One region of the Streptomyces sp. NPDC048659 genome, then DNA from elsewhere that is predicted to be linked to it. Evidence: riboswitches for the same ligand, from Rfam matches in the RefSeq annotation. Region 1 holds a riboswitch; the other holds the start of a gene.

The links. Region 1 has a riboswitch for cyclic di-AMP ahead of AB0C99_RS22445 (transglycosylase family protein). Riboswitches for the same ligand answer to the same signal wherever they lie in the genome.
Region 2: it holds a riboswitch for cyclic di-AMP, as region 1 does, so the genes downstream of both, AB0C99_RS25150 (M23 family metallopeptidase) here and AB0C99_RS22445 (transglycosylase family protein) in region 1, are expected to answer to the same signal.

The regions. Positions count from the first base shown of each region.
Region 1 covers NZ_JBEZHM010000029.1:83,381-86,588, forward strand. The annotation lists gene eno (phosphopyruvate hydratase) at 1-902, opposite strand, end outside; gene AB0C99_RS22445 (transglycosylase family protein) at 1,166-1,903, opposite strand; cyclic di-AMP (ydaO/yuaA leader) riboswitch at 1,907-2,080, opposite strand; gene AB0C99_RS22450 (transglycosylase family protein) at 2,338-3,208, opposite strand, start outside.
Region 2 covers NZ_JBEZHM010000036.1:29,363-32,570, reverse strand. The annotation lists gene AB0C99_RS25155 (pitrilysin family protein) at 1-1,018, shown strand, start outside; cyclic di-AMP (ydaO/yuaA leader) riboswitch at 1,220-1,386, shown strand; gene AB0C99_RS25150 (M23 family metallopeptidase) at 1,399-2,169, shown strand; gene AB0C99_RS25145 (GntR family transcriptional regulator) at 2,337-3,020, shown strand.

The DNA of each region.
Region 1 (3,208 bases):
TCGGTGATGACCTTCCAGCCGGCCCAGTCGTCCTCGAACAGCGGGTCCTCGATGGAGACCAGCGGGTACGCGGCGACGAGCTCCTCGTAGTACTCGGTCATCTCGGCGGCCGAGCGGGACTTGCCCTCGAACTCGTACTTGCCGTCCTTGTAGAACTCGGAGGCGGCGCAGTCGAGCGCGAGCGCGATGTCCTTGCCGGGGACGTAGCCGGCCTGCTTGATGGCCTCGAGGATGAGGTCGAGCGCGGCGCGGTTGGAGTCCAGGTTCGGGGCGAAGCCGCCCTCGTCGCCGAGACCGGTGGAGAGGCCCTTGGTCTTCAGGACGGACTTGAGGGTGTGGTAGACCTCGGTGCCCCAGCGCAGCGCCTCGGAGAAGGACTCCGCGCCGATCGGGGCGATCATGAACTCCTGGATGTCCACGTTGGAGTCGGCGTGCGACCCACCGTTGAGGATGTTCATCATCGGAACGGGCAGCAGGTGCGCGTTCGGGCCGCCCAGGTAGCGGAAGAGCGGCAGGTCGGACGCCTCGGAGGCGGCGTGCGCGACGGCGAGGGAGACGCCGAGGATGGCGTTGGCGCCGAGCGAGGACTTGTCCGGGGTGGCGTCCAGGTCGAACATGGCCTGGTCGATCAGGCGCTGCTCGGTGGCGTCGTAGCCGACGAGCTCCGGGCCGATCTGCTCGATGACCGCGAGGACGGCCTTCTCGACACCCTTGCCCTGGTAACGGTTGGGGTCGCCGTCACGGAGCTCAAGGGCCTCGAAGGCACCGGTGGAGGCACCGGACGGAACGGCAGCACGGCCGGTGCTGCCGTCGTCGAGGCCGACCTCGACCTCGACCGTGGGGTTGCCTCGGGAGTCCAGGATTTCCCGGGCTACGACGACGTCGATGGACGGCACGAGCATCTCCTTCTGGGATGTGACGCTGGGTGTGACGCGGTGGTGCAAGGTCTCGTTTCGCCTTGCGACAAGAGCCTAACCGGCTCTGGCGCTCCGGCCAGCCGGACGCCCGCCCCCTGGGACGAAAAAGGTCCCAACGGCACTCATCTAGGGACGAAAGACCCCTTACTACTCACCGGTAAGGGCCTGGGACGGGGAAACCCCGGACCGGAGCGCACGGGGGAAGGGCGCTCCGGACCGGGGTGGTCACCGCGGGTGGGTCGTCAGGCTCACTTCAGGTGGAGCTGCTGGCCCGGGTAGATCAGGTCGGCGTTCTCGACGACGCCCTTGTTGAGCTCGAAGAGCTTGGCCCAGCCGCCCTTGACGCCGTGCGCCTGGGCGATCTTGCTGAGGGTGTCGCCGGCGACGACCTTGTACTCGCCGTCGCCCTTCTTGACCGTCTTGCCGGTGGGCGTGGTGACGGTCTTCTTGGACTCGGTCTTCTTCTGCGCGGGCTTCGGCGCCTGGCGCTGCTCGCTGCGGGTCGTCGGCTGCTCGGTGGAGCGCTTCGACGACGACGAGGAGGAAGAAGAGGAAGAAGAGGAGGAGGACGAGCTGGAGGAGCCCGTCGACGCGGAGCCGCCGTTGTACGAGGCGTTGGAGAGGCCCACGCCGCAGCTCGGCCACGCGCCCTTGCCCTGGCCCGCGAGGACCTTCTCGGCGATGGCGATCTGCTGGGACTTCGACGCCTGGTTGGCGGTCGAGGCGTAGGCGGTGCCGCCGTACGCGGCCCAGGTGGAGGCCGAGAACTGCAGGCCGCCGTAGTAGCCGTTGCCGGTGTTGATGGACCAGTTGCCGCCGGACTCGCACTGGGCGACGCGGTCCCACTCGGAGGCGGTGGCGGCCGAGGCGGTGCCCGCGGTCATCAGCGGGGCGGCGACGGCGACACCGGTGACGCCGACGAGCGTGGCGACGCGGGTGGCCTTGGAGGGGCGGCGGTGCTTGCCCTTGTTGCCGGAAAACAGCATGGGAATTCTCCTCACCGACGCCTACGAGGTGAGCTGTCGGGTTCGGGCGAGTGAGTTGCCCGGCCGCGTGTCCTTGCACGCGGCTTCACCCCAAGCCGGTCGTCGGCCGTCTGTCTCAACGGCCGGGGCCGGCACTTACCTTGGGTCCCCCGCTCCTGCCTTCGGCGCTTGACAGCGACGACTTCCCGTCGGTCGGCGGCAGGATTCGGCGTACCGGTCGACGGGGCCCGCGGTGGCGAGCGGTGATGACCGTAGACATAGACCCGGCGGAAGTTCAAAGACCATCAACCCGGTGAAATCGCCCCTACTTGCTCCCCGGTGCGGGGTGTTTTCGCAGGTGAGGGGCGACCTCAGCAAAGTTTGCGGACGTGACACGCCAGTTCGGCAAGAGAGACCCATGTCTCACTTACTCATAACGGACATTCAGGTACGGACTACTCCGCCGCCGCCGTCTTTCCAGGCGTCAACTCAAGGCTCTGACCAGGGAGGATGAGGTCCGGGTCGGCGCCGACCGTCTTCTTGTTGGCGTCGTAGAGGGCGGTCCAGCCGCCGGGCAGCGCGTTCTCCTGTGCGATGTCCGACAGACTGTCACCCGGCCTGACGGTGTATTCGTCAACCTTGGGCGCATTGCCGGAATTGACCGTCTTGCTCCCCGCGACGGCGCTCTCCGCGCCCTGGCCGCCGACGGCCGTACCGTCCGTCGATCCGTCAGCCGGGGCCGCGTGGCGCCCGGATTCGGGCGTCACGTCCGTATTGCCCGATTCCTCCGAGGCGGCGTCACCCCGGTGCTTGCCGGAGCCGGGGGTGGCCGGATCCGTCGGGTCGGCCGTGCCCGGGGTGCCCGGGGTCACGGGGGTGCCGGTCGGGTCCGGCGTACCGGTCGGGTCCGGCGTGCCCGGCGTGCCGGTCGGGTCCGGGGTCGCCGAGCCGTCGGGGGTGCCCGGGGTCGCCGGCGGGGTCGTGGTGCCCCCCGAGGGCGTGGCCGGGGTCACCGGGGAGGCCGGGGTGGTGGTGCTGCCCCCGGAGCCGGCCGGGGTGCCGTCGGTCCGGTTGGACTCGGCGACCGGTCCGGTGGAGCTCTTCGGCTTGGCGGCGGGCCCGGGGTTCACGGCGGGCTTGCGGCCGTCCTTCGTCAGGCCCGCGATCGGCGCGCAGGTGTCCCACTGGGGGTCGCCCGCGGCGAAGGCGCGGTCCGCGATCGCGATCTGCTGCGCGCGGCTGGCGAGGTCGGCGCTCGGCGCGTAGGCGAGACCGCCGTGCCGCTCCCAGCCCTCCTGGGTGAACTGGAGGCCGCCGTAGAGCCCG
Region 2 (3,208 bases), on a different contig from region 1:
CGGCCTGCTCTCGGAGGCGCTGATCTCCCCGGCGTTCCTGGAGACCGAGATCGAGCGGCTGGTGAACAACCGGCTCGACGAGATCCCGCACGAGTCGGCCAACCCGGCCCGCCGCGCGGCCAAGCAGCTCTCCAAGGAGCTGTTCCCGGCCTCCGCGCGCGTGTCCCGGCCGCGCCAGGGCACCGAGGAGACCGTCGCGGCGATCGACGCCACCGCCGTCCGCGCCTTCTTCGACGCGCATGTGCGGCCCGCCACGGCCACCGCCGTCATCGTCGGCGACCTCACGGACGTGGACGTCGACAAGGTGCTCGCGGAGACGCTGGGCGCCTGGACGGGCGACGCCGGCACCCGGCGCCCCATGCCGGCCGTCACGGCCGACGACACCGGCCGGGTCGTCATCGTGGACCGCCCCGGCGCCGTCCAGACGCAGCTGCTCCTCGGCCGCGTCGGCCCCGACCGCCACGACCGCGTGTGGCCGGCCCAGGTGCTCGGCACGTACTGCCTCGGCGGCACCCTCACCTCGCGCCTGGACCGCGTCCTGCGCGAGGAGAAGGGCTACACGTACGGCGTGCGCGCCTTCGGCCAGGTGCTGCGCTCCGACGACGCGGGGCACGGGGTCTCGCTGCTCGCCATCAGCGGCTCGGTGGACACCCCCAACACGGGCCCGGCACTTGACGACCTGTGGAAGGTGCTGCGCACCCTCGCCGCCGAGGGCCTGACGGACGCCGAGCGCGACGTGGCCGTGCAGAACCTGGTGGGGGTGGCCCCGCTCAAGTACGAGACGGCCGCCTCCGTCGCGGGCACCCTCGCCGACCAGGTCGAGCAGCACCTCGCGGACGACTACCAGGCGCAGTTGTACGCGCGGCTGGCCGAGACCGGCACGGTGGAGGCGACCGCGGCCGTGGTCAACGCCTTCCCGGTGGACCGGCTCGTGACCGTGCTCGTCGGCGACGCGGCGCAGATCGAGGAGCCGGTGCGCGCCCTGGGCATCGGCGAAGTGACGGTCGTGACCGGCTGATTGAGCCGCTGTCACGCGGACGAGGAGACCCCGACGACCTGGTTCGTCGGGGTTCTCCTTTTTGTCCGTATTGTCGTGCGTGTGATCTTCTGCCCTGTGGCATGTCTTACAAAAGAGCGTGTCTGTTTGGCGATTGACCGAAGATCGGCCTAGCGTCGATCCGGCTGTCCGGCCGTTGTACGACGCCGCATTCGCGGCAACGGACAGTCATCGCCGAGTCCCCGTAAGGCGCGAGCCTGGGGAGCCGGGGACCCATCGCAGTCCCTGGGGTGAATCGGACGCCTTCGCTCGGTGAGCGGAGGGGCCCGTAGGAGACCTTCCTGCTCCGAACCCGTCAGCTAACCCGGTAGGCGAGAGGGAAGGAAAGGATCAGCCACTACATGGCGTTCACCCGTGCCACCGGGAAGCATCGTGGTCCGAGCCGCATGGCGCGCCGCTCCGTGGGCATCGCCGGTGTGGCGACCCTCGCGACGACCGGCGTCATCGGCACCCTGGCCTCCCCGGTGTTCGCCGCCGACGCGGAGCCCGCCTCTCCGGAGGACACCGGCCTCACCCAGGTGATCACCGCCGAGTCCATCGCCGAGCGCGTCGACGCCCAGGCCGATGCCCAGGAGAAGGAGGCCGTCGAGGCCGCCGCCCGGGTCAAGGCCGCCGCCGAGGCCAAGCGCAAGGCCGAGGCCCGCGCCAAGGAGGCCCGCGCGGCCGAGGCCCGCGCCGCCCGCGAGGCCGAGCGCAAGCGCCTGAACTCCTTCCAGCTCCCCGTCGCCGGCACGTACGTGAGCACCGGCTACAAGACCGGCGGCTCGCTCTGGTCCTCCGGCAGCCACTCCGGCATCGACTTCCACGCCGCCTATGGCAGCAAGGTCGTCTCCGTCGGCTCCGGCACCGTCGTCGAGGCCGGCTGGGGCGGCGCGTACGGCAACAACATCGTCATCCGGATGAACGACGGCACGTTCACCCAGTACGGCCACCTCGCCTCCATCGGCGTCGCCGTCGGCCAGACGGTCACCCCCGGCGACCAGATCGGCGTCTCCGGGTCCTCCGGCAACTCGACCGGCCCGCACCTCCACTTCGAGGCCCGTACGAGCGCCGAGTACGGATCGGACGTCAACCCGGTCTCCTACCTGCGTGCCCGCGGGGTCCACGTCTGACGTGTGCGTTCTGTGAAGAAGTCCCGGCTCGAACGAGCCGGGGCTTCTTTTTTGTTTCCGTATTATCGGGTGGCATCGGAAATTCCGGCGTCCTGCAATAGAGTCGCAGGGGCGGATCGAAGAGGCTCGAAGCGGATCGAATAGCGGATCACATACGGAGGTCGGACATGCGTGTTCCCGCGCGCTCGGTATGCACGGCGATCCGGGACGACATCGTCTCCGGCGTCTTCGCGCGAGGTGCCCGCCTGACGGAGGAGCAGCTCGCGCGCCGCTACGGGGTCTCCCGCGTCCCGGTCCGCGAGGCGCTGCGCACGCTGGAGTCCGAGGGCTTCGTGGTCACCCGGCGGCACGCGGGCGCGCATGTCGCCGAGCCCACCGACCAGGAGGCGGCGGACCTGCTCGACGTACGGACCCTGCTGGAGCCGCTGGGAGCCGCCAGGGCCGCCCAGCGCCGCTCGGACGCGCACCTCAAGGTGCTGCGCGGGCTGGTCAGGCTGGGGCAGGAGCGGGCCAGGCGCGGCCAGGGGGAGGACCTGCGCGCGCTCGGCTCCTGGTTCCACGAGACGCTCGCCCAGGCGTCCGGCAGCCCGCCGCTCACCGCGCTCCTCACCCAGCTGCGCCACAAGATCGCCTGGATGTACGCGGTCGAGCCGGCCACCCGGCCCGTGGAGGCGTGGGCCGAGCACGGGGCGATCGTCGACGCCGTCGCGCGCGGGGACGCGGAAAGGGCCCGCGCGCTGACCGCGCTGCACGTGGAGCGCGCCCTTCCGCTGCACCGGCCGCGGCGGCCGGAGCGCCCCCGTGTGAGGGTTTCGCAACACGTCGTCAACACGGCGGGGCCGCGGAATTAACGCGGGCGCCGTATACAAGGGGGAGTGGATTTCCGGCGGTCGCTCTAATTCGTGCCGCCGAATAGGGTGACTTGCGTAATGCCTGCGGAATGCCCGTGGGAAAATACTCCAGGGAAGCGGAAAGGACCGTACCGGCCGGAATTCCGGCGAGTACGGCCCTTGGTGATCCGTCGTCGGGGAGGAGACGG